Regions from separate parts of the Phycicoccus duodecadis genome, predicted to be linked through region 2. Evidence: predicted binding sites of a transcription regulator. Region 2 holds the regulator's gene; the other holds the start of a gene.

Region 1 (15,805 bases), 2.6 Mb from region 2:
TCCTGCCCGCCCCAGCCGTTGAAGACCCAGTCGACCGCGGCCGGCGAGCCGTCGGCGTCGACCACGAAGGTGGGGCCGATGTCGCGCATCCAGGCGTCGTCGAGCGGCGCCTCGACGACGTCGATGCCGTACGGCCGGGCGCCGTCGCCGTCGAGCCACCGGCGGGCGACCTCGCTGTCGGCGGGGTCGGCCACCACGGTGACGGCCTCGAAGCCCGCGACCGCCCGGGCCACCGACGACCACGTGCGGTGCGCGTCGTCGGCCTCCTCCTGGGTCTCGCCGAGGGCGTAGCCCGCGGTCGGCCATGCCATCCAGGTGCGTTCGTGCGGTGCCCACTCGGGCGGCATCCGCCGGTCCCCTGCGCCGGCCACGGCTACTCCCCGCGCCGGTGCTCGGCCCGCACCGGCTCGGCCAGGACGCCGTACGCGTCGGGCCGGCGGGTGGCCAGGAACGGGAAGAGGGTGAGCCAGTCGTCGCGCTGGGCCAGGTCGAGGTCGGCGACGAGCACCGCGCTCTCGTCGCGTGGGGCCCGCACCAGGACGCGGCCGTAGGGGTCGGCGATGAACGAGGAGCCGTAGAACGTGATGAGGCCCTCGGTGCCGTAGCGGTTGGGCACGACCACGAAGACGCCGCTGGCGATGGCGTGCCCGACGATGGTGTGCTCCCACAGCGGGCGGGTGTCGAAGTCGGGGTGGTCGGGCTCGGAGCCGATGGCCGTCGGGTAGGCGAGCACCTGGGCCCCGCCGAGGCTGTAGGCGCGGGCCACCTCGGGGAACCACTCGTCCCAGCAGGTGGGCAGCCCCAGCCGCATCCCGAGGTCGTCGAGGGCGTACACCGGGAAGGCGTCGTCGGCCGGACCGGGGCGGAAGTAGCGGTCCTCGTAGTAGCCGGCCGTCACCGGGATGTGCGTCTTGCGGGTGCGCCCGACCAGCGTGCCGTCGGGCGCGACCAGCACGGCCGAGTTGAAGCCCAGGCCGTCGTCGGTGCCGTCGGCGGCATCGGCCTTCTCGTAGAGGCTGGCGTGCACGTAGGCGCCGGTGGCCGCGGCGGCCTCGCGGGCGAGCGCCACGGTGGGCCCGTCCTCGAGCGACTCGGCGGTGACGTCCGGGCGGCCGCTCGGCAGGGTGTCGGCGGGGTAGCGCGACAGGGTGAGCTCGGGCAGGAACACGACCCGGGCGCCGGCGTCGGCGGCGGTGCGGATGCCGTCGAGCAGCCTCGCGCGCAGCCGGTCGGGGTCTGCGTCCCATGCGTGCTGGACCAGCCCGACGCGCACCGGCGCGTCCTCGGGCTCGTGGACACGGGCGAGCGACGGCGGGACCCCGTCGGCGGTGATGAGGCGCATGCGGGCCAGTATGCCGTCCGCCCGGGTCGCGGCGTCAGGGGCGACGTCTACCATCGGCCCGTGCGACATTCGAGGTTCTGGGAGCTCATGGCCGGCGAGTTCGGCGCCGCCTACGCGCCCACCCTGGCGCGCTCGCACGTGCTCTCCGCCCTCGGCGGCCGCACCCCCGACGAGGCGCTGCGGTCCGGCATGTCCCCGCGCGAGGTGTGGGACGCCCTGTGCGAGGACCAGGACGTCCCCGAGAGCCGGCGGCACGGCCTCGACCCGGCCCCGCGCCGGCCCTGACGCGCGGCGGTCGGGGGCGCGCCGGTCGGGGGCGCGGCCGATAATCCCGTGGCCGGTGTCGGCGCGCTGGTCTAGGTTCCTGCTCGTGGATGACGTGCTGCTGCGCGCCCGGGGGCTGCGCAAGACCTTCGGTGACTTCGTCGCCGTCGACGGCATCGACGTCGAGGTCCGCCGGGGCGAGGCCTTCGGGTTCCTCGGCCCCAACGGCGCCGGCAAGTCCTCGACGATGAAGATGGTCGGCTGCGTCTCCCCGGTCTCCGGCGGCGAGCTCAGCATCCTCGGCCTCGACCCGGCCACCGACGGCCCCGCCATCCGGGCCCGGCTGGGCGTGTGCCCGCAGCAGGACATGCTCGACGAGGACCTGTCGGTCGAGGAGAACCTCTGGGTCTACGGCCGCTTCTTCGGCCTCTCGAAGCGGGAGGTGCGGGCCCGGGCCGACGAGCTGCTCGAGTTCGCGCAGCTCACCGAGCGCCGCCACGACCGGGTCGAGCCGCTCTCGGGCGGGATGAAGCGCCGGCTCACCATCGCCCGGGCACTGGTCAACAACCCCGAGGTCCTGCTCCTCGACGAGCCGACCACCGGCCTCGACCCGCAGGCGCGCCACGTCCTCTGGGACCGGCTCTACCGCCTCAAGCGCGACGGCGTCACCCTCATCATCACCACCCACTACATGGACGAGGCCGAGCAGCTCTGCGACCGGCTCGTCGTCATGGACCACGGCCGCATCGTCGCCGAGGGGAGCCCGCGCGAGCTCATCGACCGGCACTCCACCCGTGAGGTGGTCGAGCTGCGCTTCCCGGTCGACGAGCAGGAGCGCCACGTCGAGCCCGTGCGCACCGTGGCCGACCGGGTCGAGGTGCTGCCCGACCGGCTGCTCGTCTACACCGCCGACGGCGACGACGCGCTGGCCGCCCTGCACGGGCGCGGCATCCAGCCGCTGTCGGCGCTCGTGCGCCGGTCGACCCTCGAGGACGTCTTCCTCCACCTCACCGGCCGGACCCTGGTCGACTGATGTCGCTCGTCCTGCCTCCGACCGCCCCGGCCGCCGACGCGGGGGGCAGCGGACGTCTGGCGGCCGGGCCGCGGCGTCCCCTCGGGCGCGGCGAGCGGGTCACGGCGGCGATGGCGCACCACGTCCTGGTCTACCGGCGCACCTGGCGCGGATCGGTCATCAGCCGGTTCCTGTCGCCGCTGTTCTTCCTGGCCGCCATGGGCCTGGGCCTGGGCTCCCTGGTCGACGCCGGCGGCGGGGTCGGGCAGTCCTACCTGCAGTTCGTCGTGCCGGGGATCATCGCCTACCAGGGTGCGCTGCTCGGGTTCGGCGACGCCACCTACCCGGTGCTCGGCTACATCAAGTGGAACCGGATGTACTCGGCCACCCTGGCGACGCCGCTGGGGGTCACGGACGTCCTGGTCGGCCACCTCACCGTCCTCGCCGCGAACCTGGCCGTCGCGACCGCCGTCTTCGTCGCGGTCGCCGCGCTCTTCGGGGCCTTCGCCTCCTGGTGGGTGCTGCTGGCGGTGCCCGTGGGGATGCTCACCGGCCTCGCCTTCGCCGTGCCCACGTTCGCGGTCAGCGCCACCATCCTCACCGACAACGTCTTCGGCGTCCTCTACCGCTTCGTGCTCACGCCGGTCCTGCTCTTCTCGGGCACCTTCTTCCCGCTCGAGCAGCTGGCCGGGTGGCTACAGCCCGTCGCGTGGGTCACCCCGCTGTGGCACGGGGTCGTCCTGGCGCGGGCGGCCGCCGCGGGGGAGTGGCCCGGGGCCATGGGGCTGGTGCACCTCGGGGTCATCGCCCTCTTCATCGGCGTCGGCTGGGTCGTGGCCCACCGTGCGTTCAGCCGGCGGCTGCTGTCGTGAGCACCTCCGCGCCCCCGCGCCGGGGCCCGCGCGTCCTGCCGTTCCCGGCGGCGGCAGGGCTGGCCCGCTTCGTCGTCGCCCGCAACGCCACCGCCTTCCGGCGGGCCTGGGTGCTGCTGCTCAGCGGCTTCGTCGAGCCCGTGTTCTACCTGTTCTCGCTGGGCGTCGGGCTCGGCGCGCTGATCGGCCGGGTCACCACCGACGGCGGCTCGGTCGTCGAGTACGCGGCCTTCGTCGCCCCGGGCCTGCTGGCCGCGTCGGCGATGAACGGGGCGATCTTCGACGCCACCTTCAACGTCTTCTTCAAGCTCCGCTACCAGCACCTGTACGACGCCATGCTCGCGACACCGATCGGGCCGCGCGACATCGCGGTCGGCGAGATCACGTGGTCGCTGCTGCGGGGTTCCCTCTACTCGGGGATGTTCCTCGTCGTGGCGCTGGTCGCCGGGCTCGTCCGGTCGTGGTGGGCGCTGCTCGCGCTGCCGGCCGGGGTGCTCATCGGGCTGGCGTTCGGGGCGGTCGGGATGTTCACGACCACCTACCTGCGCTCGTGGCAGGACTTCGACTACGTGACCCTGGCGATCCAGCCGATGTTCCTGTTCTCCGCCACCTTCTTCCCGCTGAGCACCTACCCGGACGCGCTGCAGTGGCTGGTCCGACTGACCCCGCTCTACCACGGGGTCGCGCTCGAGCGTGGGCTCATGCTCGGCGAGGTCGGCTGGGGGCTGCTGTGGCACGTCGCATACCTGCTGGTGCTGGGCGTGGTGGGGGTCGTCGGCACCTCGCGGCGCATCGCCACGCTGCTGCTCACCTGAGCGACCGGGCACGGCGGAGGACGTCGGCGTGTCGCGGCGCGCCGCCGCCGCGTCGAACACGTGTTCGTCTACGCTCGTCCACAGGTGGCGGTTCCGGCCGCACCCGTCCACAGGCCTCACGGCGGCCCGTGACGGCTGTCGGTGCCTCCACCTAGCGTCTGACCAGACCTCGCGACGAGACCGACAGCGGGAGCTGGTCGCCGGTGGACGCGATCGATGACGACACGAAGGAACAGGTGTGACATGGCTGGACCCAACGGATCTCGCGGCGCCGTCCTCACCGCCCCCGCGGTGAACACCAAGGGCAACGGTGGCGGTGAGCGCGACAAGGCCATCGCCTCGGTGATGGCGCAGATCGAGAAGCAGCACGGCAAGGGCGCGGTCATGCGCCTCGGCGACGACGTCCGCCCCCCCATCGCCGTCATCCCCACGGGCTCCATCGCCCTCGACGTCGCGCTCGGCATCGGTGGCCTGCCTCGCGGCCGCGTCGTCGAGATCTACGGCCCGGAGTCCTCCGGTAAGACGACCGTCGCGCTGCACGCGGTGGCCAACGCCCAGCGGGCCGGCGGCATCGCGGCCTTCATCGACGCCGAGCACGCGCTCGACCCCGAGTACGCCAAGGCCCTCGGCGTCGACACCGACGCCCTGCTGGTCTCCCAGCCCGACACGGGGGAGCAGGCGCTCGAGATCGCCGACATGCTGATCCGCTCCGGCGCCCTCGACATCATCGTCATCGACTCCGTCGCGGCCCTGGTGCCCCGGGCCGAGATCGAGGGCGAGATGGGCGACAGCCACGTCGGCCTACAGGCCCGCCTGATGTCGCAGGCGCTGCGCAAGATCACCGGTGCCCTCAACACCACCGGCACCACCGCGATCTTCATCAACCAGCTGCGCGAGAAGATCGGCGTGATGTTCGGCTCGCCCGAGACCACCACGGGTGGCAAGGCGCTGAAGTTCTACGCCTCGGTCCGCCTCGACGTCCGCCGTATCGAGACCCTCAAGGACGGCACCGACGCGGTCGGCAACCGCACCCGCTGCAAGGTCGTCAAGAACAAGGTGGCCCCGCCGTTCAAGCAGGCCGAGTTCGACATCCTCTACGGGCAGGGCATCTCCCGCGAGGGCGGCCTCATCGACATGGGCGTCGACCACGGCTTCGTGCGCAAGGCCGGCGCCTGGTACACCTACGAGGGCGACCAGCTGGGCCAGGGCAAGGAGAACGCCCGCCAGTTCCTCAAGGACAACCCCGAGCTCGGCGTCGAGCTCGAGAAGAAGATCAAGGAGAAGCTCGGCATCGGGGTCCCGCGCCCCGAGGAGCCGGTCGCGGCGGACGTCGCCGTCGACTTCTGAGCCGAGCAGCGTGGCGTTCGCCGACGGCACGGCCCCGCCGCCCTCCTGGGCGGCGGGGCCGACCCCGTCCCCTGCACCCGGGCCCGACCCCGAGAGCGACCCCCGCACCCGCGGTGAGGCCGTCGACCCGCACGACTGGGCCCGCCAGATCGTCCTGCGCCAGCTGACGGCCGCACCACGCAGCCGGGCCCAGCTCGAGCAGGCCCTCCGCCGCAAGCAGTGCCCCGATGACGTCGCGACCGCGGTGCTCGACCGGATGGAGGAGGTCGGCCTGGTCGACGACGAGGCCTACGCCGGGATGCTCGTGCGCAGCCAGCAGGCCGGCCGCGGCCTGGCCCGCCGGGCGCTGCGCCAGGAGCTGCGCAAGAAGGGGGTCGACGACGAGACGGCCCAAGCGGCCCTCGACGCGCTCGACCCGCACGCCGAGGAGGAGCGCGCCCGCGAGCTCGTGGCCAAGAAGCTGCGCACCCTGCACGGCCTCGAGCCGGTGGTGCAGACCCGGCGCCTCGCCGGCCTGCTGGCGCGCAAGGGCTACGACGGCGAGCTGGCGATGCGGGTGGTCCGCGACGCCGTGCGCGACGCGCCCGAGCACCGGCGCGACTGACGGCCCAGGTCGGTGGTCGCGGGTCGGTGGTCGCGGAGCGGCCCCGCAAAGGCGTGGCCCCTGTCAGCGGTCTCTCTTAGAGTTCCCTCAGGCGTCGAGCCACCGGCGCCGTCACAGGGAGGGGTGCACCGTGTCCGACGCGGTCGTGGCCGAAGGGCTCACGAAGGTCTACGGCAAGGGCGAGGGGCAGGTGCGCGCCCTGGACGGGCTCGACCTCACCGTCGCCGAGGGCACGGTGGTCGGCCTGCTGGGGCCCAACGGGGCGGGCAAGACGACCACCATCAAGGTCCTCACCACCTTGCTGGTCCCCGACGGGGGCCGGGCGCGCGTGCTGGGCACCGACGTCCTGGCCGACCCGGCGACGGTCCGCTCCACCATCGGCGTCAGCGGCCAGTACGCCGCGGTCGACGAGTACCTCACCGGCTTCGAGAACCTCGACATGGTCGGGCGGCTCTACCACCTGGGTGCGAAGGCGTCGCGGGTGCGGGCGCGTGAGCTGCTCGAGCAGTTCGACCTCGCCGACGCCGCCGACCGTCAGGTCAAGGGGTACTCCGGGGGGATGCGTCGCCGCCTCGACCTCGCGGGCGCCCTGGTGGCCCACCCGCCGATCCTCTTCCTCGACGAGCCCACCACGGGCCTCGACCCGCGCTCACGGCTCGGGATGTGGGCGGTCATCGGCGACCTCGTGCGCGGCGGCACCACGCTGCTGCTCACGACGCAGTACCTCGAGGAGGCCGACCAGCTGGCCGACCGCATCGCCGTGATCGACCACGGCCGCGTCATCGCCGAGGGCACCGCCGACGAGCTCAAGGAGCAGGTGGGCGGTGAGCGGGTCGAGGTCGTGGTGGCTCACGAGGCCGACCGCGAGCGGGCCCGGGAGGTGCTCTCGGGTGTCGGCATCGGTGCGCCCGTCCTCGAGCGGCGCGGGCGGCGCATCACGGTGCCGGTCAGCGGGGGAGCCGGGGTGCTGGTCGAGGTCGTCCGCCGCCTCGACGACGCCTCGGTGCCGGTCTCCGACCTGGCGCTGCGCCGGCCGACGCTCGACGACGTGTTCCTCAGCCTCACCGGGCACGCCTCCGCGAGCCCCGACGACGCGGACCCCGACGACGCCGGCGACCCGGGCGGCGGGGCCGGGCACCGCGCAGACCCCGAACCCACCCCCTCCGGAAGGGGCAAGCGATGAGCACCCTCGGGCACACCGTCGGCGACGCCGTCACCGTCACCCGGCGCAACCTCATCAAGATCAAGCGGGTCCCCGACCTCCTGGTCTTCACGACGCTGTCGCCGATCATGTTCGTCCTGCTGTTCGCCTACGTCTTCGGCGGCGCCATCGGGTCGCAGAACACCGGTGTCGACTACAAGGAGTTCCTCATCGCGGGGATCTTCGCCCAGACCGTCGTGTTCGGCAGCACCTTCACCGGCTTCAGCCTGGCCGAGGACCTGCAGAAGGGCGTCATCGACCGCTTCCGCACCCTGCCCATGGCGCCGTCGGCGATGCTCTTCGGGCGCACCCTGTCCGACGTCGTCAACAACGTCATCAGCCTCGTCGTCATGGGCCTGACCGGCCTCCTGGTCGGCTGGCGCATCCGCAGCAACCCGCTCGACGCCCTGGCCGGGGCCCTGGTGCTGCTGTTCTTCGCCTACGCGATCTCCTGGATCATGGCCTACGTCGGGCTCATCGTCCGCACCCCGGAGGTCGTCAACAACGCGAGCTTCATCGTGATCTTCCCGCTGACCTTCATCGCCAACACCTTCGTCAGCCCCGAGTCGCTGCCCACCGTGCTGCGCGTCTTTGCCTACTGGAACCCGGTCTCGAGCGTCACCCAGTCGGCGCGCGAGCTGTTCGGCAACACCAACCCGGCCTTCCCACCGCCGCAGGTGTGGCCGCTGCAGCACCCGGTGCTCTACTCGCTCCTGTGGTCGGTGGCCGTGCTCGTGGTCTTCGTGCCCCTGTCGATCCGGCAGTACCAGCGCACCACCTCGCGCTGAGCCTGGCGAGGGTCGCGGCGGCGCCCGCGGCGGCGGGTGCGTTTCGCCGCGCCGCCGGGCCCGCCTACCCTGGAGCGGCCATGACTGCAGCCAAGACCTACGACGTGCGCACCCACGGGTGCCAGATGAACGTCCACGACTCCGAGCGCCTGGCGGGACTCCTCGAGACCGCCGGCTACGTCGACCTCGCCAGCATCCCGGCCGGTGAGCGCCCCGACGTCGCCGACGTCGTGGTGTTCAACACCTGCGCGGTGCGCGAGAACGCCGACAACAAGCTCTACGGCAACCTCGGGCAGCTGCGCCCGGCCAAGACCGCCAACCCCGACCTGCAGATCGCCGTCGGGGGCTGCATGGCCCAGAAGGACCGCGAGACCATCGTGCAGCGGGCCCCCTGGGTCGACGTCGTCTTCGGCACCCACAACATCGGCAGCCTCCCGGCCCTGCTCGACCGCGCCCGCCACAACAAGCGCGCCGAGGTCGAGATCCTCGAGCCGCTCGAGACCTTCCCCTCGACCCTGCCGACGCGGCGCGACTCCGCGTTCTCGGGCTGGGTGTCGATCTCGGTGGGCTGCAACAACACCTGCACCTTCTGCATCGTGCCGAGCCTGCGCGGCAAGGAGCAGGACCGCCGCCCCGGCGAGATCCTGGCCGAGGTCGAGGCCCTCGTGGCGCAGGGCGTCGTCGAGGTCACCCTGCTGGGGCAGAACGTCAACGCCTACGGCGTCGAGTTCGGCGACCGGCTGGCCTTCGGCAAGCTGCTGCGGGCCTGCGGCGACATCCAGGAGCTCGAGCGGGTCCGTTTCACCAGCCCCCACCCGGCCGCGTTCACCGACGACGTCATCGCTGCCATGGCCGAGACGCCGAACGTCATGCCCAGCCTGCACATGCCGCTGCAGTCCGGCTCCGACCGCGTGCTCAAGGCGATGCGGCGCTCCTACCGCGGCGAGAAGTTCCTCGGGATCATCGACAAGGTCCGCGCGGCCATCCCCGATGCCGCCATCACCACCGACCTCATCGTCGGGTTCCCCGGCGAGACCGAGGAAGACTTCGCCGAGACGCTGCGCGTGGTCGAGGCGTCCCGGTTCTCCAGCGCCTTCACCTTCCAGTACTCCATCCGCGCCGGCACGCCCGCTGCGACGATGCCGCACCAGGTACCCAAGGCCGTGGTGCAGGAGCGCTTCGACCGCCTCATCGCGCTCCAGGAGCGGGTGTCGTGGGCGGCGAACCGCGAGGTCGAGGGTCGCGAGGTCGAGGTCCTGGTCGCACCCGGCGAGGGGCGCAAGGACGGCGAGACGTCGCGGATGAGCGGGCGCGCCCGCGACAACCGGCTGGTGCACTTCGCCGTGCCCGACGGGGCCGAGCGTCCACGCCCGGGCGACGTCGTGACCGTGGGCGTCACCTACGGGGCTCCCCACCACCTGGTCGCCGACAGTGGCGTCACGGGAGGGACCTACGAGGTGCGACGCACCCGGGGCGGCGAGGCGTGGGAGTCGCTGCAGGGGGCGGCGGTGCCGGGCAAGCCGGCCGTGTCGCTCGGGATGCCCGCGGTGGGCCGTCCCGCCGCGGTGGCGCCGTCGGCGCCGTCCTGCGCGGTCTGACCGCGCGCGCGGGGCTCAGGCCGCGAGGGCCAGGGCGCCCATGACCATCGCGGCGAGGGCGACCAGGCCCAGGACGGCGAGGATGGGACGCAGGAAGGTGCGGCGGCGCGTCTCGATCTCCTGGCGCTCACGGTTGGTCTGCTCGACGGCCTCGTACAGCGGGGTCGGGTCGAACGGGGTGATGTCGAGCTTGGGGAGCCCAGAGGTCCAGTGCGACACGGGTTCGTCCTTCCGGGTGGAGCGGTGCGAGATTCCGTCACCGTAGTGACGCGCTGCCCCCGGCCGCAGCGGAAACGCCGCCCCGCCGCGAGCCCGGGCCGAACGCGGGCGGCATCGTGTCCGAACGGACGAGACCCCCGACCGGTCGTCCGGTCGGGGGCCTCGGTGCCGGGGCGCGCTCAGCGCTCGCCGACCGCCTCGTCGGCGCGGAGCTGGGCTCCGTCGACCTGGTCGGCGTACTGACCACCCGTCACTCCGTCGACGGCGTCTCCGCCGCGCTGGATGGCCTGGTCGCTCAGCGACTCGACCTGGTCCGGGTGCTGCTCGGCGAGCTCGGTGAGCTTGTCCTTGGCACTGTCGAGAAAACCCATCGGCCACCTCCTTCGGTTCGGGGACGTCGGTCCGCTCCCCGGGGGGAGCGCCTCCAGTCCACACCCGTCGGGCCGTCCGCGCCACCCCTTTCTCGTGGGTCCGTGCCCGGGGGCGGACGGCTCGGCGGTTCTGGAAGAATCCCGCCCATGGCCATCCGTCCCATCACGATCACCGGGGAACCCGTCCTCCACCGCCGCGCCCTGCCGGTCGAGGTCATCGACGACACGGTGCGTGAGCTCGTCGCCGACATGTTCGAGACGATGGACGCCGCCCGGGGCGTGGGCCTGGCCGCCCCGCAGGTGGGGGTGGGCCTGCGGATCTTCACCTGGCAGCTGGCGAACGACGACGGCATCCCGCCGCGCGGGGTCGTCATCAACCCCTACGTCGCCGCGGCCAAGCCCCTGGTCGGCGACCCCGACCCGCACGAGGAGTCCGAGGGCTGCCTGTCGGTGCCGGGGGAGTCCTTCCCGCTGCGCCGTGGCGCCTCGGCCGTCCTCACCGGGCAGGACCTCGGCGGCAACGAGCTGCGCTACGAGGCGACGGGATGGTTCGCCCGGATGCTCCAGCACGAGTACGACCACCTCAACGGCTTCCTCTACGTCGACCGGCTCGACGGCAAGTGGGCGCGCAAGGCCAAGAAGGCCGTCCGGGCCAACGGCTGGGGCACCCCCGGGCAGACCTGGATGCCGGGCGAGGACCGCGACCCGTTCGGGCACGACGACGAGACCCCCGACGACGAGCGCTCCGACTGAGCGCCGCACCCGTGGACCCGCTCCAGGAGAGCCGCCGGGGGCCGGCCCGGCCCGCGCCCGGGGTCGTCGTCGCCGTCGTGGGGGCCACCGCCACCGGCAAGTCCGACCTCGCCGTCGCGCTCGCCCGGCGGTTCGACGGTGAGGTGGTGGGGGCCGACGCCTCCCAGCTCTACGCCGGGATGGACATCGGCACGGCCAAGCTCACCCCGGCCGAGCGCGCCGGCGTGCCGCACCACCAGATCGACGTCCTCGAGGTGACCGAGGAGGCGACGGTCGCCGCGTACCAGCGGCACGCCCGGGCCGACGTCGAGGGCGTGCTGGCCCGCGGCCGCGTGCCCGTCGTCGCGGGTGGCTCGGGCCTCTACGTGCGGGCGCTGCTCGACCGCCTCGAGATCCCGCCCACCGACCCGGCGGTGCGCGCCCGGCTCGAGGCCCGTCTCGCCGACGACGGGCCGGCCGTCCTGGTCCGTGAGCTGGCCGCGGCCGACCCCGTGGCCGCCGCCGCCATCGAGCCCGGCAACACCCGCCGCGTCGTGCGGGCCCTCGAGGTCATCGAGCTCACCGGGCGGCCGTTCAGCGCCACCATGCCCACCCGCGAGCTCCTGCGCCCGACGGTGCTGGTGGGGCTGCGGCTCGAGCGCGACGTCCTCGACCGCCGCATCGAGCGCCGGACCCGGGCCATGTTCGACGCCGGACTGGTCGAGGAGACCCGGGCCCTGGTCGACCTCGGCCTGCGGGAGGGGCGCACGGCCAGCCGGGCGGTGGGGTACGCCCAGGCCCTCGGCGTCATCGACGGGCGGTGGGGGGTGGACGACGCGGTGGCCGACACCGCGCAGCGCACCCGGCGGCTGGTCCGGCGGCAGGAGTCGTGGTTCGGGCCCGACCCCCGCATCCACTGGGTCGACGCCGCCGCTCCCGACCTGGTCGAGCGGGCCGCCGCCTTCGTCGCCGAGCACCCGCCGCCCCCGGCCGCGTCGGCTGTTCGCTAGATCAGGCCGTCGCGCACCGCGCGCAGGGCGGCGGCCCCGCGGGTCGGTTCGCCGAGCCGGGTCAGGATGTTCGCCACGTGCCGGTGCACGGTGTGCTCACTGACGACCAGCTCGCGCGCGATCCGGGCGTTGCTGGCCCCGGTGGCCACCAGCCGCAGCACCTCGACCTCGCGGGGGGTGAGCACCGGTGACGGCGTCGGGCGCGCCGACCCGTCGACGGCGGGTCCCCCGCCACCCAGCATCCCCCGTGCCTGCGCCAGCAGCTCCGGCGCCTCCACCGCCTCGAGGGTGGTGACGGCCCAGCGCACCTCGTCGGCCGCCGACCCCGGTTCGTCCGCGGCCAGCAGCCGGGCCAGCGCGAGGTGGGCCTCGGCGGCCTCGACCGGCAGCGCCGCGGCGTGGAAGGACCGGGCCGCCGCCCGCCACGCGCTGCGCGCCGCGTCGGCTCCGGCCGGGCCGCTCGCCCCGCCCGACGCCGCCACGAGCGCGCGCGCCACCGCGGCCGCCCCGTGGGCCGCCTCGGTCCCCAGCTGTGCGGAGAGCTCGGCCAGCTCGGCGGCGCCCCGCTCGGCCTCCTCGGGCCGGCCGGCGGCGACCGCGCACCGCACCACCGGCAGCAGCACGGCGGCCCGGGTCATCAGGTCGGTCGGCGCGACGTCCTCGAGGAGGTCCGCCACCAGGGCCCAGGCCGGCGCGGTCTCGCCCCGGGCCAGGCGGACCAGGGCCCGGCCGACCAGCGCGGCGGGGGCGTACCCGGCCTGCACGTACAGCGCCTCCGCCTCGGGGAGGCGGCCCTGGCGCCGGCGCAGGTGCCCCAGCTGGACCACCGCATCGGTGCGAGTCGCCCGCCGGGAGTCGCGCATGCGCTCCAGCGCGGCGACCAGCTCCACCTCGGCGTCGAGCCAGTGGCCGCCGGCCAGCCGCACCGAGGCGTACTGGATGCGGCAGGCCGTGAACAGGGGTGCCAGGTCACGCTCGCGGCACAGCGCGTCGACCCGCTCGCACCACTCGACCGCCCGGGCCAGGTCCTGGGCCTCGCGGCAGGCCCCCACCAGCCAGCAGCACACCTTGCCCACCCACATGACGTCGCCGACCTCGCCGCTCAAAGCGCCGGCCACCGCGGCGTCGAGCAGCTCCATCCCCTCGTCGACCCGGCCGCGGGTGACCTCGACCAGGCCGAGCAGCCCCAGGCCGACGTGCTCGATGTCGGTGCGTCCCAAGGAACGTGCCACGGCGACCGCCTCGGTGGCGGCCTCGTGGGCGGTGTCGGGCCGATGCGTCACCTGGAGGGCCAGCTCGGCCTCGCGCACCGCCAGCCAGCCGTGCTCGGGCAGCGGTCCGTCGACCTCCGCGAGGAGCCGGCGGGCCCGGGCCAGCCACCCGGAGGCGACGGACGCCCCCTGCCCGAAGAGGGCCGCGTCGTAGCCGAGGGCCGTCGCGGCCGCGGCAGCACCGCGCACGTCGCCGGACTCCCGGTGCAGGCGGTAGGCCGTCTCGCGCGCGGCCAGGCAGGCGCTGCCGTCGTCCAGCCACCAGGCGGCCTCCGCCAGCAGCTCCCACGCCGGGGCGCCCTCGACCTCCACCTGTTCTCGCAGCAGGTCCCGCGCCCGCGCCCACTGCGCGTCGTCCAGCGCCCGACGCGCGGCGGCGAGGGCGCGGGGGCCGGGCGGGGGCGGACGCATACCTCGATGGTGGCCCGTCCCCGCCCGCGGCACTAGACCTGGGCGCCGGCCGCCAGTGCCTTGACGTCGGCGGTCGTCAGCGGGTTGCCGGCGATGGCCCAGTCCCCCGAGCGCACCTCCTCGATGACGCACCACGTGACGGGCCGCATCGCCTCACCCTCGACGCGGACCATGGCGTCGGTGAGCTCGCGCACGATCTGGCCCTTCTGCTCGCTGCTGAACACGTTCTCGATCACCTTGACCTGGATGAACGGCATGTCGACCCACTCCTTCTGACGGTGTCCGCCGCGGCTGCGGGGACTGCTCCCAGGCTCGGGGACGGCACCGAGGACCCGCATCGCCCTGACGGGCCATCTCGCGGACGGCCCGGCGCGACCCGTCCGGGCCATGGCGGCCGGTGCCGGGCGGGATGGGACGATGGGGCGCATGGCTGACGTGCTGGCGTTCACGAAGGGGCACGGGACCGAGAACGACTTCGTCCTCGTGCCCGACCTCGACGGCACCCTCGGGCTGTCGCCCGCCCGGGCGGCGTTCCTCGCCGACCGCCGCGCCGGCATCGGGGGTGACGGGGTCATCCGCGTCGTGCCCACCGCGCACGCCGACGAGGACGACGTGCGGGCCCAGGCCGAGCAGGCCCGCTGGTTCATGGACTACCGCAACGCCGACGGATCGGCGGCCGAGATGTGCGGCAACGGGACCCGCGTGTTCGCCGCGTACCTGCGCCGCGAGGGGCTCGAGAGCGCCGACGAGTTCGTGATCGCCACCCGCGCCGGGGCCAAGCGGGTGCGCGCCGACGGTGACGGCTGGGCGGTCGAGCTCGGCCCCTGGAGGCTGACCGACCCCGCCGCCTCCGAGCGCGACGGCGTCGACGCCCTCGTGCACCTGGGCGAGGGCGACCCGTACTCGGCGGTGTCGGTCGACCTCGGCAACCCGCACACGGTCGTGGCCCTGCCCGAGGAGGTCGACCTCGAGAGCGTCGACCTCAGCCGCCCCCCGGTGGTGCGCCCCGAGCCCCCGCACGGCACCAACGTCGAGGTCGTCCGTCCGATCGGGCCGGGGCACATCGCGATGCGCGTCCACGAACGGGGCGTCGGTGAGACCCGGTCCTGTGGCACCGGTGCCTGTGCCGCCGCGGTGGCCACCAGCTTCTGGGCGGGCTCCCTCGACACCGGCTCGACGTGGACGGTCGACGTCGCGGGTGGGCGCCTCACGGTGCGGCTCCTGGCGGACCACGGTGTCGAGCTCGCCGGGCCGGCCGTGCTGGTCGCCGACGGCACGCTCCCCCTGGCCACGCTCCCGGCCTGAACCGAGCCCGTACCGGCGGGTGCCTCAGCCGTGGTGGGTCACGGCGAGGACGCGGAAGCCCTTGACCGACGTCAGCCGCTCACACCGCATCCCGAGGTCGGCCTCGACCCACCGCTGGAGCGAGTCCGACCCGAGGTTCTTCTGCACCACCAGGTACGCCGCACCCCCCGGCGCGAGCCGGGGGAGCCAGGTCGCCAGCAGCTCGTGCAGGGCCGCCTTGCCGACGCGGATGGGGGGGTTGGACCAGATGAGGTCGAACCGCGTCCCGTCCGGTACGTCAGCGGCGACCCCCGCCCGCACGCCGTCGAGCCCGAGGGCGGCGGCGTTGCGCCGGCACAGGTCGATGGCGCGCTCGTTGACGTCGACGGCCCACACCGTGGCCCCGGGCGAGCGCAGCCCCAGGGTCAGGGCCACCGGGCCCCATCCGCACCCGAGGTCGAGGAACGTGCCCGACGCCGGGGGAGCGGGGGCCTGCGCCAGCAGCACCGCCGTCCCCTTGTCGATGCTCCCCGGGGAGAAGACGCCGCGGGCCACCTCGACCTCGACGGTGCGCCCCGCGAGCCGCACCCGCAGGGGGCGCCGCTCGCCGTCGCTGGCCGGCGCGGCGGTGAAGTAGTGGTCGGGGTCGCTCATCGCACGGAAG
Region 2 (15,805 bases):
CGGTCATACGAGTTCCTCTCTTCTGCCCCCTCAGCCGGGAGCGGTGGTGACCTTGGTGTCTGTTCTACTGCTGGGGTCCGACAGGCCGCGTGGCCTGCGGTTCCTCCGCGGTGGCGTCGCGCTCGGCGCGCAGGAGGGTGATGGCCGACTCGAAGTCGTCGAGGGAGTCGAAGGCCTGGTAGACGCTCGCGAAGCGCAGGTACGCCACCTCGTCGAGCTCGCGCAACGGCTCGAGGACGGCGAGGCCGACCTCGTGGGCGTCGATCTCGGCGGAGCCGGCGCTGCGGATGGTCTCCTCGACCTTCTGGGCGAGGAGGGCGAGGTCGTCCTCGGTGACCGGGCGGCCCTGGCAGGCCTTGCGGACGCCGACGAGGACCTTGGCCCGGCTGAACGGCTCGGTGGCGCCGGAGCGCTTGACCACGCTCAGGCTGGCCGTCTCGACGGTGGTGAAGCGCCGACCGCACTCGGGGCACTGCCGGCGGCGGCGGATGGACGAGCCGTCGTCGGTGGTGCGCGAGTCCATCACGCGGGAGTCGGTGTGGCGGCAGAACGGGCAGTGCATGGCGCTGGGACTCCCTCCCCTGTGGATGGAACGGTGGACTGTGGTGTGAACAACCTGTGGACGACCGGTGTTTCCTGTTCACAACATGTGGACGAACTACAGCGGTGTAACCACTAGATGTTGTGCTCATCATGCCCCCGGTGTGACCGGCGACGCAAGCAGGCGGGGCCAAGAATCGTCCGAACGGCTGTTTGCGCAGGTCAGAGGGGGTGCAGGGGTGCGGCGTGTCGCTGCCGGCGGCGTGTCGGGGTACTACTGCTGGGGCTGATGTGACGGGAGAGGCACCACATCTAGGGGTCGAGCGCGCGGAAGGATGCCGGGCAGCCATCAGCCGTTCGGTCGTGTCGTCGCCCGTTCGGCCAGGCTCTCTCAGGAAGCCCTGCGGGGCGGCCGCGCTCCTTGTCACCGTGGAGGAGTACGCAGATCCACCGACGCTGATCAGGGAGAGCTCGGGTCATGAGGTACCACCTGGAAGGCCCCATGGGGCGCTATACCGAGTGCGCGACCGCCCGCCGCGGCAGCGCGGGCGACGACGCCGCCTCCCCCATCCTCGACGCCGTCGTCGTCGGGTTCGCCGCCCTGTCGTCCCTGCCCGCCCGCCTCGGCATCGACGGCCACGGCCCGCGCCGCTGCAAGCGGCACCACTGACCGCACCTCGACCCGCCGGACCCCGCCGGGTCGCTCAGGCCGGGGGATGCAGCACTCGCGCCAGCTCCTCCACCCCGTCGACCAGCCGCGGCCCGGGCCGGGCCCACTCCCCGTTCGCGTCGACCGCGTGCACCCGTACCGCCGCCGGCAGCAGCCCCGCGGCGACGAGGGCGTCCGCCTGCTCCTGCGCCCCGGCGCGGTCGTAGCCGCACGGCGCCACCACCACGACGTCGGGCCGCGCGGCCGCCACGTCGTCCCAGGTGACCCGGCCCGACCGCTCGCCGGCCGTCCCGAGCACGCACTCGCCGCCGGCCAGCGCGACCATCTCGGGGATCCAGTGCCCCGGCGCGTAGGGCGGGTCGGTCCACTCCAGCACGACCACCCGCGGACGCGGACGCCCCGCCACCGACCGCTCGACGGCCGCCAGCCGGTCGCGGCAGCGCGCCACGAGCGCCTGCGCCTCGGCTTCGCACCCCACGGCGGCGCCGATCCTCAGCACCGAGGCGAACACGCCCTCGAGGTCGTGCGGGTCGACGGTGAGCACCTCGGCGCGGCAGCTGAGATGGGCCAGCGCCTCGTCGACGGTCGCGGCGTCAAGGGCGCACACCGCGCACAGGTCCTGCGTGACCACCAGGTCGGCGTCCAGCCCGGCCAGGGCCCCGGCATCCAGCCGGTAGAGGTCCTCCCCCGCCGCGACGGCCGCGGCCACCGCGTCGTCGATCTCGCGCGGCGAGAGCCCCTCGGCCAGGGTCGTCGTCGAGACGATCCGGCGGCCTCGCGCCTGCGCCGGGTGGTCGCACTCGAAGGTCACGCCCACCACCTCGTCGCCCGCGCCCACCGCGAACAGGATCTCGGTGGCCGACGGGATGAGACTGACGACGCGCATCCCCCGACCCTAGGGGCCGGGTCTCAGAGCTGCGGGCCGCGGGCGCGCAGGTCGTCGACGTGCGTCATGGCCTCGCGCAGCTCTCCGAGCCAGGCCTCGGCGTGCTGGCCGACCAGCTTGACCGACCACGCCAGGGCGTCGCTGCGGGAGCGGGCCACGCCGGCGTCGACGAGGGTGTCGAGCACCGCGCGCTCGGGCTGGCGCAGGCGCGTCATCACCGGCACGGCGAGGTGGGTGAACAGGGCGGTGTGCTCGCCCACGCGGGCACCCCAGGACACCGTGCGGCCGTAGCGCGCCTGGGCCTCCTGGGCGACCGCCATCCGCTGCTCCCGGGTGTCGGCCCGGAAGCGCGAGATGCGGCCCTCGACCTCGCCGGGCGCCGTGTCGTGCGGCACCCCCGAGAGGGTGCCGACGACCACGATCTCCTCGCGGTCGACGGTGACGTCGAGCGCGTCGAACCAGCCGTCAGGCAGGCGGCCGGCGAACCAGTCCGGGGCGTCGTCGGCCGGCGGCAGGTCGCCCTGCTGCCAGCCGCCGCGACGGCCCCGGCCGGGGCGGCCGGCGCCGTGCTCGCGGGTGTCGTCGTCGGGTCGGTGTCCTGGGCGCATGTCGTTCTCCTTTGCAGTGATTACTTCATTACACCACTGCAGAACGACGCCGTCGAGACTTCTGTTCCCGGGCATGACGCTGCGCGAGCCCGCCACCCCCAGCCAGGGTGGGCCCGCGCCCCTGCGATGCGTCGCCCCCGTCCGGCGAGTGTGGACGGGGACGAGGCGTGCGACCCGGGGACCCTCTGTTGCCCCCGGGCCGCACGCCTACTCCCCCGGACTCAGGCTCTGGTGCACGAGCGCTGCCGTAAACGCGTGGTGCCAGCCTCCGGAGGATGCGATACCCCGGGCTCCGCACCCACACGTCCACAGCCACCGGCCCGAGCCGCCACAGTGGACGACCGGGTGGTGCGTGGCGCGGTAGGTGCTCCGCCGGCGGGGCTGCATGTAGGGAGTTTCGTGGCGCGCCCGCGCGGTGGACAGCGCTGAGCACGCCCTCTCGGTCGTCCAGCGCCGGACTCCGACAGGACGGGCCATCCCCCCTCGGCCGTTCGGTCGATGGGGGCAGGGTGTGGCAGCAAAGGGACAGGTCGGCGGAGGCCGCCACGGACAGCACGAAGGGCGTCACCCCTCCTGCACGGAGGTGACGCCCTTCGGCGTCCTGAGTCGGGTCGAGGGACTCGGACGAGGGGGGCCGACGGGGCTGCCAGCCCGACGCCGGCGGGTCAGCCGCGGGGGATGACGAGCCGCTGGCCGGCGCTGACCTGGGCCGTGCTCAGCCTGTTGGCCAGCTGGATGGCGAGGACGCCCTGGCTGACGGACAGGCCCGGGAGCTCGGCCGCGGCGACCTCGGACAGGGTCTGCCCGGCGCCGACGGTGACCGCGTGCTCAGCGGTGACGGCGCCGGCATCGCCGACGCCCCCGAAACCCAGGACGGCGGCCACCACGAGCGCGGCCAGCACGAGCAGGGCGAGACGGCCGCGGGCCGTGAGGCGCAAGCCCTCGGACACGCCGCCCTCGGACACGCCGCCCTCGGACACGCCGGCAGCAGGACCGGCGCCGCCCCGCACGACGACGAGCCGGGGCCCCTGCGGCAGCGGGTGGACGAAGCCCTCGGTGGGCTCCCAGGCGATCGCACTCATCATGTCCTCCATCCCAGCGGCCAGTGCCACCGTCGAACCGTTGTTCGATAGAACGTCTGTACGAGTTGTAGCACGGATGTTCGACCGGTTCAAGACACGCGTCGTAAGAATGTTTGAATCCCCTGTACGAACCGCGTAGGCTGTTCTCATGCGCACCAGCCTGCACATGAGCACCGACAAGCCGGCTGACCTGCGATAACACCCCGATCCGGGCGCTCCTGGGGCCCCGGACGCAGCGAAAGGGTCGAGATGGCACGTCCGAGGAACGCCGACATCCACGAGATGCCCGACCGGGGCGACGGCGGGGAGCTCACGCACCGCCAGCGCAAGGTCCTCGAGGTGATCCGCAACGCCATCGACCGTCGCGGCTACCCGCCGAGCATGCGCGAGATCGGCGAGGCCGTCGGGCTCACCTCCCCCAGCTCGGTCGCGCACCAGCTGTCCGCGCTCGAGCGCAAGGGCTACCTGCGCCGCGACCCCAACCGGCCGCGTGCCATCGAGGTCCTCTCCCCCGACACCGCCGACGAGGGCGGCTACCGGCGCAGCGCCGAGGTCGAGCACGACGACGTCGACGTCACCGGCATCCACGACGACCGCCCCGAGGCCACCTACGTGCCGGTGCTCGGCCGCATCGCCGCCGGTGTGCCGATCACGGCCGAGGAGGTCGTCGACGACGTCTTCCCGCTGCCCCGGCAGATCGTGGGCGAGGGCTCGCTGTTCCTGCTGAAGGTGGTCGGCGACTCGATGATCGACGCCGCCATCTGCGACGGCGACTGGGTGGTCGTGCGCCAGCAGCCCAACGCCGACAACGGCGACATCGTGGCGGCCATGCTCGACAACGAGGCCACCGTCAAGACGTTCAAGCGCAAGGACGGCAAGGTGTGGCTGATGCCGCACAACCAGGCCTTCGACCCCATCGACGGCGACCACGCGACCATCCTCGGCAAGGTCACCGCGGTGCTGCGGCGCGTCTGAGCCGCTGCCTGGCCGGTGAGCCCGTGGCGCACCGGCCAGGCTGCGGTGCAGCGGTCACCTGGGACCGGTGCGGATCGGGGTGACCGGAGTGGAGCAGGATGACCGGGGCCGGGCCGGCTCGGGTCAGGCCTCGACCTCGGCGATGTGCACGACCGCGTCGCCCGAGGTCACCAGCGGAGCCTCGGTGCGCCCGATGACGACGCCGGCCCGGTTGGCGTGCACCAGCCGCACGCGCTTGCCGAAGGAGTCGAACAGGCCGCCGAGGCGCTGACCCTCCTCGACGCGCTGGCCGAGGCCGGCCTCGAGGTGGAGCATCCCGGTGCCGCGGGCCCGCACCCAGCCGCTGCGCCACGAGACCTCGGAGGCGGCCGGCGGGTCCTCGGCCACGGGCTCGGTCATCCCGAGCGCGGCCAGCACCCGGCGCACCCCCAGCACCCCGGCCTCGACGGCCCAGGCATCCATCCGCCAGGCCTCCCCCGCCTCGTAGAGCAGCACCGTGGCCCCGTGCTCGCGGGCGGCGTGGCGCAGCGAGCCGTCGCGCACCTTGGCGTGCAGCATCACCGGCGCGGCGAAGGCGGCGGCCAGCTCGCGGGTCCGCGCGTCCTCGAGGTCGGCGCGGATCTGCGGGAGGTTGGTGCGCCGGTCGGAGCCGGTGTGCAGGTCGATGCCCACCTCGCACTGGTCGACGACCTGGGTCATGAACAGGTGCGCGATGCGGCCCGCCAGCGAGCCGCGGGGCGCCCCGGGGAACGAGCGGTTCAGGTCGCGCCGGTCGGGCAGGTAGCGGCTGCCGTTCATGAACCCCAGCACGTTCACGATCGGCACGGCGATCAGGGTGCCGCGCAACGTCTTCGGGTCGAGGGCGGCCAGCACCTGGCGGACCACCTCGACGCCCACGGCCTCGTCGCCGTGGATGGCGGCGTCGACCCACACCGTGGGGCCCTCCTCACGGCCGTGGACGACGCGGATGGGCAGGTCGACGTCGGCGCCGGTGACCAGGCGGGTGATGGGCAGCGCCAGCGACTGGGCGCGCCCGGCCCGCACCCGCACGCTGCCGATCTCGAACGAGGGCCGCAGCGCCCGGGCCATCAGCCGGCCCCCCGGTTGCGCCGGCGCAGGCGCAGCGGCGGGCGGCCCCCGAGGTAGGAACGGCCGGGGTCGACGGCGTACCCCTGGCGCAGCGCCTCGCGGCCGACGAGCATCCGGAAGCCCATCTCGTCGCGGTTGGCGAGCGTCATCTCGGCGCTGACGGTGCGGCCCATCAGGGTCAGGTCCAGGGCGACGACGAGGCGCTGCTCGGTGTGGCCGGAGGACGAGCGCACGTCGCGGACGTCGAGGACCGGGCGCTCGACCACCACGGCGTCGTCGTCGGAGCGCTGCCACGGGCGGATGGTGAAGCGCACCCAGCGCTCGCCGTCGCGCTCGAGCTCCTCGAGGTCGAAGGCGTGCACGGAGGACGAGCGGGCGCCGGTGTCGAGCTTGGCCTTGACCCACGGGACCCCCGCGGACGGGAGGCTGACCCACTCGCGCCACCCGGCGAGGGTGTAGGCAAGACTGTCGGTCGAGGCTGCAGCGCCCGGGCCCGCACGACCGTCCGACACCGTCCGTCCTCTCCGTTCAGGAAGCCATGAAGCTCGCGATCCTCTCCCGCGCACCTCGCTCGTACAGTACGCAGCGCCTGCGCACCGCCGCCGCCGACCGGGGCCACACCGTCAAGGTGCTGAACACCCTACGGTTCGGCATCGACCTCTCCGGGGACGAGCCCGACCTGCAGTTCCGGGGCAAGCGCCTCTCGACGTACGACGCGATCCTGCCGCGGATCGGCAACTCCGTCACGTACTTCGGCACCGCGGTGGTGCGCCAGTTCGAGCAGATGGACGTCTACACGCCGAGCACCTCGTGGGGCATCGCGAACTCGCGGGACAAGCTGCGCGCCACCCAGATCCTGTCGCGCCACCACATCGGGATGCCGCCGACGACGTTCGTGCGCGACCGGGCCGACGTCATCGCGGCCATCGAGCGGGTCGGCGGCGCGCCGGTGGTCATCAAGCTGCTCGAGGGCACCCAGGGCATCGGGGTGATCCTGGCGCCGACGATCAAGGTGGCCGAGGCGATCATCGAGACGCTGCACTCGACCCGGCAGAACGTGCTCATCCAGCACTTCGTCAGCGAGAGCAAGGGGCGCGACATCCGGGCGCTGGTCGTCGGCGACCGCGTGGTGGCGGCGATGCGCCGCGTGGCCAAGGGCGACGAGTTCCGCTCGAACGTGCACCGGGGCGGGTCGGTCGAACCGGTCGAGCTCGACCCCGAGTTCGAGAAGGCGGCGGTGCGCTCGGCCCAGATCATGGGCCTGCGGGTGGCCGGCGTCGACATGCTCGAGGGCGCCGAGGGCCCGCTCGTGATGGAGGTCAACTCCTCCCCCGGCCTGGAGGGCATCGAGACCGCGACCAAGCTCGACGTGGCCGGCGCGATCATCGACTACATCGACAACCAGGTGGCCTTCCCCGAGATCGACGTGCGCCAGCGGCTGACGGTCTCGACGGGCTACGGCGTGGCCGAGATCGCGGTGCTCGAGGCGTCGGACCTGGTGGGCAAGACACTGGCGGCGTCGGGGCTGCGCGAGCGTGACATCACCGCGCTGACGCTGCACCGCGGGACGTCGGTGGTCCCGAACCCGAACGGGAACCATGTGCTGCAGGCGGGCGACCGGCTGCTGTGCTTCGGGCGGCTCGAGGAGATGCGCTCGATGATCCCGAGCCGGCGGCGGCGGACCCGCAAGGTCAAGAAGCTGCCCAAGGAGCCGATCCACGAGCCCCGCCCCGAGTGAGCCCTCAGGGCCCGGCGTCGGGCGCGGCCGGGCGGCGGCGCTGCCAGAGCGCGGTGTCGACCCAGCGGTCGAACTTGCGGCCCACCTCCCGCAGCGTGCCCACCGGCTCGAAGCCGAAGGACCGGTGCAGGGCCTCGCTGGCCGGGTTGGGCTGGGCGATGACGGCCAGGCAGGTGTGGATGCCGTCGGCGTCGACCCGGGCGAACAGCTCGGTGTACAGGCGGCGCCCGAGCCCCCGGCCGCGGGCCACGTCGGCGAGGTAGACCGAGACCTCGCGCGTCGCGTCGTAGGCGGCCCGTGGGCGGTAGACGCCGCTGAACGCGTACCCCAGCACCTCGGCCGACGGCTGCCGGACGGCGACCAGCACGTGGTCGCCGGGCGCCTCGGACCGTAGCCGGTCGGCGTAGTGGTCGTCGGGGCGGGGTTCGACGTCGAAGGTGGCGAGCGAGTGCAGCACGGCGTCGTTGTAGATGGCGGCCATCCCGGGTAGGTCGGCCGGGGTGGCGGCCCGGACGACGACGTCGTCGTCACCGGCCGCAGAACCGGCCGTCACGCGGCCCGGCCCCGGGCCGCGAGGACCTGCTCGAGCGTGGGCGCGAGGTCGGCGTCGACGCGCAGCGACATGTGCTCGTCGCCGCGCGTGGGGCCGCGGGTCACGCCGACCACCGGGATGCCGCGGCGGGCGGCGTGCCGGACGAACCGCAGGCCCGACATCACCGCCAGCGAGGAGCCGAGCACCAGCAGGGCCGGCGCGGCGTCGGTGAGCGCGAAGACGTGGTCGACGCGCTCGCGCGGGACGGAGCCGCCGAAGAACACGACATCGGGCTTGAGGGTGTCGGCCCCGCAGACCAGGCACCCGGCGAGGTGGAAGCCGGCGACGGCCTCGTCGGGCAGGACCACGTCGCCGTCGGGGCGGATCTGGCTGCTGACCCGGGAGCCGTCGGCCACCTCGCCCCGCACCAGTGCCTCGAACCCCGGGTTGGCCTCGGCCATCCGGCGCTGCAGGGCCTCGCGCGGGCTGCGGTCGCCGCAGGTGAGGCACACGACCTCGGCCAGGGTGCCGTGCAGCTCGGTGACGTCGCGGCTGCCGGCGACCTGGTGCAGGCCGTCGACGTTCTGGGTGACGACCGGGCCGAGCACGCCCGCGCGCTGCAGGGCCGCCACCGCGCGGTGCCCCGCGTTGGGCTCGGCCCGCGAGAAGCGCTGCCACCCCACGAATGAGCGCGCCCAGTACCGGCGCCGGTTCTCGGTGCTGGCGCAGAACTCGCCGTGCTGCATCGGGGTGACGCGCCGCGTGCCGTCACGCCCGCGGTAGTCGGGGATGCCGCTGTCGGTGGACATGCCCGCACCGGTGAGCACGATCGTGCCGGGATGGTCGTGCAGCAGGCCGGCCAGCCGGGCGACGGCCTCGGGGCTGCGCGCCTCGGCCGGCGGCTGGGTGAGCGCCCACGCCGGGGTGGCGGTGTCGTCGGTCCGCAGGACCGGCGCCGGGGCGGCCAGCGGCCCGGGGTGGGGCGGGCGCGACGACGGGGAGGTCGGGGCGGCATCCGGCATGGCTCCAGTATCGCCCGACCCGCCGACAGGGCACGATCGATAACACGGGGTTATACGCTGTGGGGCATGATCGACGCCGCAGGACTGCGCGTCATGCGCGCCATCGCCGACGAGGGCAGCTTCACGGCGGCCGCCGGCGCGCTCGGGTACACCCAGCCCGCCATCTCGCAGATGGTGCGCCGCCTCGAGCAGCGCACCGGCACCGCCCTGGTCGAGCGGGTCGGGCGCAACGTCCGGCTCACCGAGGCCGGGCGTGTCCTGGCCCGCCACGCCGGCCCCGTGCTGGCCGCGCTCGACGCCGCCGAGGAGGAGGTGGCCGCCATCGCCGGGCTGCGCAGCGGGCGGGTGCGCATCATGGCCTTCCCGTCGGCATCGGCCACTTTGGTGCCGCGGGCGCTGGCGCTGGTCAAGGCCCGCTTCCCCGACGTGAGCATCAGCTTCACCGAGGCCGAGCCGCCGCAGAGCATCGCGGCGCTGCGGGCCGGCGAGTGCGACCTGGCCATCGCGTTCGCCTACGAGGGCACCGACCTGGCCCGCGGCGAGGAGGACCTCGACGCCTTCGTCATCACCCCCCTGCTCGACGACGAGGTGCGCCTGGCGGTGCCGCGCACCCACCGGGTCGCCGACCAGGAGACGGTGCACCTGGCCGACCTCCGGGACGAGCCGTGGATCGCCGGCTGCCCGCGTTGCCGCGGCCACCTGCTGCAGCTGGCCGACGCCGCGGGCTTCCGGCCCGACGTCGCGTACGAGACCGAGGACTACGTGGCGGTGATGGGGCTGGTCGCCGAGGGTCTCGGGGTGGCACTCATCCCCGATCTGATCCTGCGCACCGTGCACCACCCGGACGTGGTGGCCCTGCGGATGGAGCCGGCCTCGCGCCGCACCATCACCGCCATGACCACGCCGGACCTGCGGCGCGTGCCGGCCGTCGGGGCAGCCCTGGACGCGCTCATCGAAAGTGCCGGCTCGCAGCCGCGTACCCCCACGACCCGGATGGCCGAGCCCGCCTGGTCGATCTGAGCCGACCGTTCACCGGGCGGTGACGACCCGAGTGGCTCCTCCGCCCTCGACCACGGCGACGTCGCCGCGCTGGTCGGTGCGGTAGACCGCGTACCCCAGGCGCCGCAGCAGCGCCACGTGCGCCGGCGCCGGATGCCCGTAGTCGTTGTCGGCGCCCACGCTGATCACCCCGACCGGCGCCCGTACCGCGGCCATCAGCTCGTCGTCGAGGTTCGAGGACCCGTGGTGCGGGGTCTTCACCAGCTCGAAGCCGCGCGCGGCCGCCGCCATCGCGGGGTCGCGGCGCAGCCGCAGCAGCAGGTCGTGGGCGGCCTCGCGCTCGACGTCACCGAGGAGGAGGGCGTCGACGTCGCCCGTGCGCACCGCGAGGACGACGCTGGCGTTGTTGGGGACCGACCCGTCGCCGATGCGCCGCCACGGGCTCCACACCACGGCGTGCAGCTCGCCGAGGGTGAGCGCGTCCCCGGCCCGCAGGGTACTCACGGGGACGTGGTGCTCGCGGGCGACCCGGTCGACGGCTGCCGCACCGGCCTCGGGCTCGCGCACCGGCGTGGTGAGCAGCTGCCGCACGGTGCGGCCCTGGAACGCCCCGGCCAGCCCGTCGACGTGGTCGGCGTGGAAGTGCGTGAGCACCACGGCGTCGAGGGTGCGGATGGCCAGCCGGTCGAGACAGCCGTCGACCAGGGGTGGGTCGGGGCCGGCGTCGACCAGCACGGCGTGGCCCGCGCCGGAACGCAGCACGATGGCGTCGCCCTGCCCGACGTCGCACACCACGACCCGCCACCCGTCCGGCGGCCACGTGACGACGCGGGTGGGCAGCAGCAGGGCCGCGGCGAGCGCGAGGGCGGCGTAGGAGACGGCCGGATGCGCGCGCACAGCCCCCGCCAGCGCCCGGCCGGACAGCACCAGGGCGAGGAACAGCAGCGCCAGCAGGGCCGCCCCCGGTGCCCCGTCGGGCCAGGGCATCGTGCCCCCGGGCACCTCGGCGACGACGCGCGCGACCCGCGCGATCGCCGTGGTGGGGACGACTCCGGCCCAGGCGACCAGCTCGGCGCCGCGCCCCCAGACGAGGGAGACCACCGCCGCGGCGACCCCGCAGACGGTGGCCGGCGCGACGAACGGCGCCGCGAGCAGGTTCGCGACCACCCCGATGACACTGACCGACCCCTGGAGCAGCACCACGACGGGCGCGGTCATCACCTGGGCCGCGACCGGGACGGCGAGCGCCGGTCCGAGGGGGGCCAGCCGGGACGGAAGGCGGCGCCCGACGGCATCCCCCCACGGCCGGGTGAAGAGGAGCAGGCCGAGGGTGGCGAGCGTCGAGAGCGCGAAGCCGTACGAGCGGGCCAGCCACGGGTCGATGACCAGGACGGCCACCACCGCCCCACCGAGCACCGGCAGCCCCGCCGCGCGTCGCGACCGGCTCAGGCCGATGAGCCCGATGGCCCCCATGGCGGCGGCCCGCACCACGCTGGGCTCGGGCCGGGCCAGCACGACGAACCCCGCGAGCGCGAGCCCCGCGAGCACCGGTCGCAGCCGCCGCGGGACGCCCAGCACGACGCACAGCCCCAGCACCAGCCCGACCACGACGGCGACGTTGGAGCCCGAGACGGCGGTCAGGTGCGTCATGCCGGTGGCGAGCATGGCGTCGGTGAGGTCCTGCGGGGTGCGGCTGGTGTCGCCGATGACGAGCCCCGGCAGCAGGCCGCGGGCGTCGGCCGGCGCGTCGTCGAGCGCGGTGCGCAGGCCGGAGCGCAGGTGCTCGGCTCCGTTCGCGACCGCGCCCGGCGCCTCGACCACCCGGGGCGTCCCGGTCACCGTGAGCACGGCCACCCGGTCGTCGGCCCGGTCGGTGGCGGCCAGCCGCCCGCGGACGACGGCCGTCGAACGCCAGGGCGGTGCGGCCACCGCAGGGCCGCCGACGAGCAGGACCGGCGCCGAGGCGGCCTCGGTGCGACCGCGGGCGCTGAGCACCTGGATGGTCGCGGTGCGCACGACCCGGGGCTCGTCACCGCGCGCGGGGATGGCGACGGGGTCGCCGGTGAGGACGACCTCGGCGACGACGCTGGCCCGCGCGGCGGCGAGCGGGACGACGTCGCCGCGCTCGCGCAGCGCGGTCTGGGCCAGGGCGGCGGCCTGCAGCAGCACGACGAGGACCAGGGTCAGCACCACCGGCCAGCGGGCCACCTCGAGGCGAGCCGGCCGGCCGGACCGCCCCCGCGCCCGTCGTCGTGAGGCGCCGGGCCACCCCAGCCCAGCGGCCCCCACCAGCGCCGCCCCGAGGACGCACCAGCGCATTCCCGGACCGGCCCCGAGGGTGGCAGCCGCGACCACCCACGCGCCCACGGCCGGCGCGAGGAGCCGCAGGTCGGACGGGTCGGCCGGCAGCGACGGCGCGGGCGACCGGCGCCGCTCCGCCGTCACGTGGTGACCAGAGGCCGCACCTGGGCCAGCAGCTTCTCGCCGATGCCGCTGACCTCGGCGAGCTCGTCGACACTGGTGAACCGGCCGTGCTCGGTGCGCCAGTCGACGATGCGCTGGGCGATGACCGGCCCGATGCCGGGCAGGGAGTCGAGGGCCGCGGCGTCGGCGGCGTTGAGCGACACGACCGCCCCTGCTCCCCCGGACCCGCCGCCTCCGCCCGCTCCCCCGCCCGCTCCACCCGTCACCGGACCGGCGGCCACGACCTCGCCCGGCCTCGGCACCCGGACCTGCTCGCCGTCGACCAGGACCCGGGCCAGGTTGAGCGCCCCCAGGTCTGCGGCGCGGGTGGCACCCCCGGCGGCCTCGACGGCATCGGCCACCCGCGAGCCCGGCGGCAGCCGGTACAGGCCGCCACGGACCACCTGACCCACGACGTGGACGACGACCACCGCCGCCCCGGACCCGCTGGGTGACGCGGACGGCGCAACGGACGGGCTCGGCGAGGCCGAGGCCGGCACCCCGACCGGGACGGCGCCGCGCTCGACCCCCGCGGCGCCGCTCCCCCCCACCGCCGGCGCGACGACGTCGCCGTCGTCGGAGCGGGCCCACGCCACGCGCAGCCCGAGCACCAGGACCGCCGCGAGCGTGACGAGCAGGACGCCCAGCACCGCCGCGCGGCCCGGCTGCCAGCGAGCACCGACCAGCGCCGCCGGGGCGCGCACCCAGGCCCGCGCACCACTCCCCCGGTGGCGCCCGGGGTCGTCGTCGAAAGCGTCGCCGTCGTCGCGAGCCCCGCCGTCGACGTCCCCGCGCGCCTCGCCCAGCCCGAGCACCTCGCGCGACGGCACCCAGCCACCCGCCCGGCGCCCGCCCGAGCGTAGGCGGGCGAGCGCGCGGGGGGACACCGGCTGGGGGGCGGGTCGACGACGCATGCCGCGACGCTAGGCAGCCCCGGGCCCGGCCGACCGACCCGAGCCCGCATCTGTGGACGGCGACCCCACCCCGAGCCGCCCTGTGGACAGCCGCCTCAGCGCCGTCGGCGCCGCCACCACCATGCACGCACGTTGCGGTGGTGACGCGACAGCACCACGGCTGCCACCAGCACCAGCCAGCCGCCGACCCAGGCCGACACGAACGGCAGCAGCCCGACCACGCCCAGCACGCCGACGAGCAGCAGCCCCACCGTCGCCACGACCGAGGCCTCGCCCACGACCCGCAGCACCGCGACGGCCACGGCGAACAGCACCAGCGCCCCCACCGCGACCAGCGGCTCGACGGCCAGGATCGCCCCGAGCGCACACGCCACCCCCTTGCCGCCGCGCCCCCGCAGGAACGGGCTGAAGGTGTGCCCCAGCACCACGGCCAGCCCCACCAGCAGCGCCGGCCCGACCCCGAACGCCCGCGCCACCAGCAGCGTCGGCAGGTAGGCCTTCAGCACGTCGAGCACCAGCACCAGCACGCCCCACCGCGGCCCGAGGACCCGCCCGGCGTTGGTGGCGCCCGGGTTGCCCGAGCCCGCCGTGCGCAGGTCGCGCCCCAGCGCCCGCGCCACCAGGGTCGCCGGGTTGACCGACCCGACGAGGAACGCGGCGACCACCAGCGCGGCCGTCCAGAGGACGAGGAGCAGGGCCCCCATCGTGCTCAGCCGGCCACGCGCGGGACGACCGCGACGGCGAGGGTGCCCGGGCCGACGTGCGCCCCCACCACCGCCCCGAGCTCGACCACCCGCATCCCCGCGCCCGGCACCCGCTCGGCCAGCCGCTCGGCCAGCCGGGCCGCGCGCTCCGCCGAGTCGAGGTGGTGCACGGCCAGGTCGACTTCGCGCCCGGCGTCGACGGCCAGCTGGGCCGCCTCGGCCGCGAGGTCCTCGAGCCGGCCGATCGCGCGCGTCGCGGTGCGGACCCGCTCGAGCGGCACGATCTGCCCGTCGCGCAGGCCGAGGATGGGCTTGATGGCCAGCGCCGACCCGACTAGCGCCCCGGCCCGCCCGATGCGCCCGCCGCGGCGCAGGAACTCGAGGGTGTCGACGTAGAACACGACGGAGGCGCCGGCACAGGTCTCGCGCACCACCCGCGCCACCTCGTCCGCCGAGGCACCGGCTGCCGCCCGGCGCGCCCCCGCGAGCACGGCGTACCCCATCACCATCCCCAGAGCCCGGGAGTCGATGACCGTGACGGGTACCGGCGCCTGGGCGGCGGCGAGCTCGGCGCCCCCGAGCGTGCTCGACAGCTCGGCCGAGATGTGGACCGACACGACCGCGTCGGCTCCGGCCGCGGCCGCGGCCGCGTACGCGTCGAGGAACGCCTGCGGGGCCGGGCGGGAGGTCGACACCGGAGTGAAGGCCCGCAGCGCCGCGGCCACCTCGGACGGCCCGATGTCGACCCCCTCGCGGAACGCGCGACCGCCCACGACCACGTGCAGCGGCACGACCCGCACGTCGAGGCCCTCGAGGAGCTCGGCCGGCAGGTAGGCCGTGGAGTCGGTGACGATCGCGGTGGCCATGCCCGCAGGCTAGTGGGCCGGGGCGACGGGCCCGCGCGTCAGGAGACGGCGGTGGGGACGCCGCCGACGCACCGGAGGGTGAGCTCGACCTCGCCGTCGCCATCGGACGTCTCGGACGGCGCGGCGGCCGTCGCCCGTTCCCCGTCGTCACGGGTGAAGTGGACCTTGAGGCTCTCGCCGTCCAGCTCGTCCTCGAAGCGCCATCCGTCGCGGACGGTGATCGACCGGCGCCGGATCACCGAACCCGTGCACGTCGCGACCACCGTGCCGCCGGCGGTGGTGAAGGACGCAGTGTGCGTCGCGGGGGACGGGGCGGCCCCGGCGGGGGGCCGCGAGGAGGGCGCGGGGCGCGGCGCCGGACGCGTGGCGGGGGGTCCGCCGGCCTCGGTGGCGTCGGGGTGGGGGGACGTGGACGGGCGGGGGGCCGGGCTCGTCGGGACGTCGCGGCTGGCCGGCGGGCGGGTGGCGGCCGGGGACGTGGTGGAGGCCGCGGGGTCGACCACCACGGTGCGCAGCGCCGACACCTGGCCCACGTCGCGGCCCGCCGCGGAGACGACGACGAAGGTCGCCCCGCCCACGACGAGCACCGTGGCGAGCCACGCGGCCACCATCGCCAGCACCTTGCCGCGCGCCGGGTCCATGCGCGTCACCCCGTTCCTGCTCTACGGTGCCCACTGTGGCACACGTGCTCGTCATCGAGGACGACCCGGCGATCCG

The links. Region 2 encodes LexA, which represses DNA repair genes until DNA is damaged. Its sites were predicted from a motif close to TCGAACANNTGTTCGA; they were not measured.
Positions count from the first base shown of each region.
Region 1: recA (recombinase RecA) is a predicted target of LexA. The motif match lies at 4,358-4,373, and genes of this name have one in related genera.

Region 1 covers NZ_PJNE01000001.1:3,219,188-3,234,992, forward strand. The annotation lists gene ATL31_RS14910 (agmatine deiminase family protein) at 1-347, opposite strand, end outside; gene ATL31_RS14915 (nitrilase-related carbon-nitrogen hydrolase) at 374-1,342, opposite strand; gene ATL31_RS14920 (DUF3046 domain-containing protein) at 1,403-1,627, shown strand; gene ATL31_RS14925 (ABC transporter ATP-binding protein) at 1,713-2,639, shown strand; gene ATL31_RS14930 (ABC transporter permease) at 2,639-3,490, shown strand; gene ATL31_RS14935 (ABC transporter permease) at 3,487-4,305, shown strand; gene recA (recombinase RecA) at 4,651-5,652, shown strand; gene ATL31_RS14945 (regulatory protein RecX) at 5,663-6,256, shown strand; gene ATL31_RS14950 (ATP-binding cassette domain-containing protein) at 6,387-7,439, shown strand; gene ATL31_RS14955 (ABC transporter permease) at 7,436-8,245, shown strand; gene miaB (tRNA (N6-isopentenyl adenosine(37)-C2)-methylthiotransferase MiaB) at 8,326-9,843, shown strand; gene ATL31_RS14965 (hypothetical protein) at 9,859-10,062, opposite strand; gene ATL31_RS14970 (antitoxin) at 10,242-10,433, opposite strand; gene def (peptide deformylase) at 10,581-11,186, shown strand; gene miaA (tRNA (adenosine(37)-N6)-dimethylallyltransferase MiaA) at 11,198-12,175, shown strand; gene ATL31_RS14985 (helix-turn-helix domain-containing protein) at 12,172-13,857, opposite strand; gene ATL31_RS14990 (tautomerase family protein) at 13,890-14,114, opposite strand; gene dapF (diaminopimelate epimerase) at 14,284-15,162, shown strand; gene ATL31_RS15000 (class I SAM-dependent methyltransferase) at 15,187-15,795, opposite strand.
Region 2 covers NZ_PJNE01000001.1:615,404-631,208, forward strand. The annotation lists gene ATL31_RS02785 (vitamin B12-dependent ribonucleotide reductase) at 1-7, opposite strand, end outside; gene nrdR (transcriptional regulator NrdR) at 65-562, opposite strand; gene ATL31_RS16385 (hypothetical protein) at 1,043-1,210, shown strand; gene ATL31_RS02795 (cobalamin-binding protein) at 1,245-2,096, opposite strand; gene ATL31_RS02800 (hypothetical protein) at 2,120-2,704, opposite strand; gene ATL31_RS02805 (LysM peptidoglycan-binding domain-containing protein) at 3,370-3,816, opposite strand; gene lexA (transcriptional repressor LexA) at 4,036-4,761, shown strand; gene ATL31_RS02815 (succinylglutamate desuccinylase/aspartoacylase family protein) at 4,885-5,850, opposite strand; gene ATL31_RS02820 (ATP-dependent zinc protease family protein) at 5,850-6,362, opposite strand; gene ATL31_RS02825 (RimK family alpha-L-glutamate ligase) at 6,389-7,588, shown strand; gene ATL31_RS02830 (GNAT family N-acetyltransferase) at 7,593-8,141, opposite strand; gene ATL31_RS02835 (NAD-dependent protein deacetylase) at 8,138-9,142, opposite strand; gene ATL31_RS02840 (LysR family transcriptional regulator) at 9,209-10,162, shown strand; gene ATL31_RS02845 (ComEC/Rec2 family competence protein) at 10,172-12,586, opposite strand; gene ATL31_RS16285 (helix-hairpin-helix domain-containing protein) at 12,583-13,518, opposite strand; gene ATL31_RS02855 (glycerol-3-phosphate acyltransferase) at 13,614-14,222, opposite strand; gene ATL31_RS02860 (DegV family protein) at 14,228-15,088, opposite strand; gene ATL31_RS02865 (hypothetical protein) at 15,127-15,738, opposite strand; gene ATL31_RS02870 (response regulator transcription factor) at 15,765-15,805, shown strand, end outside.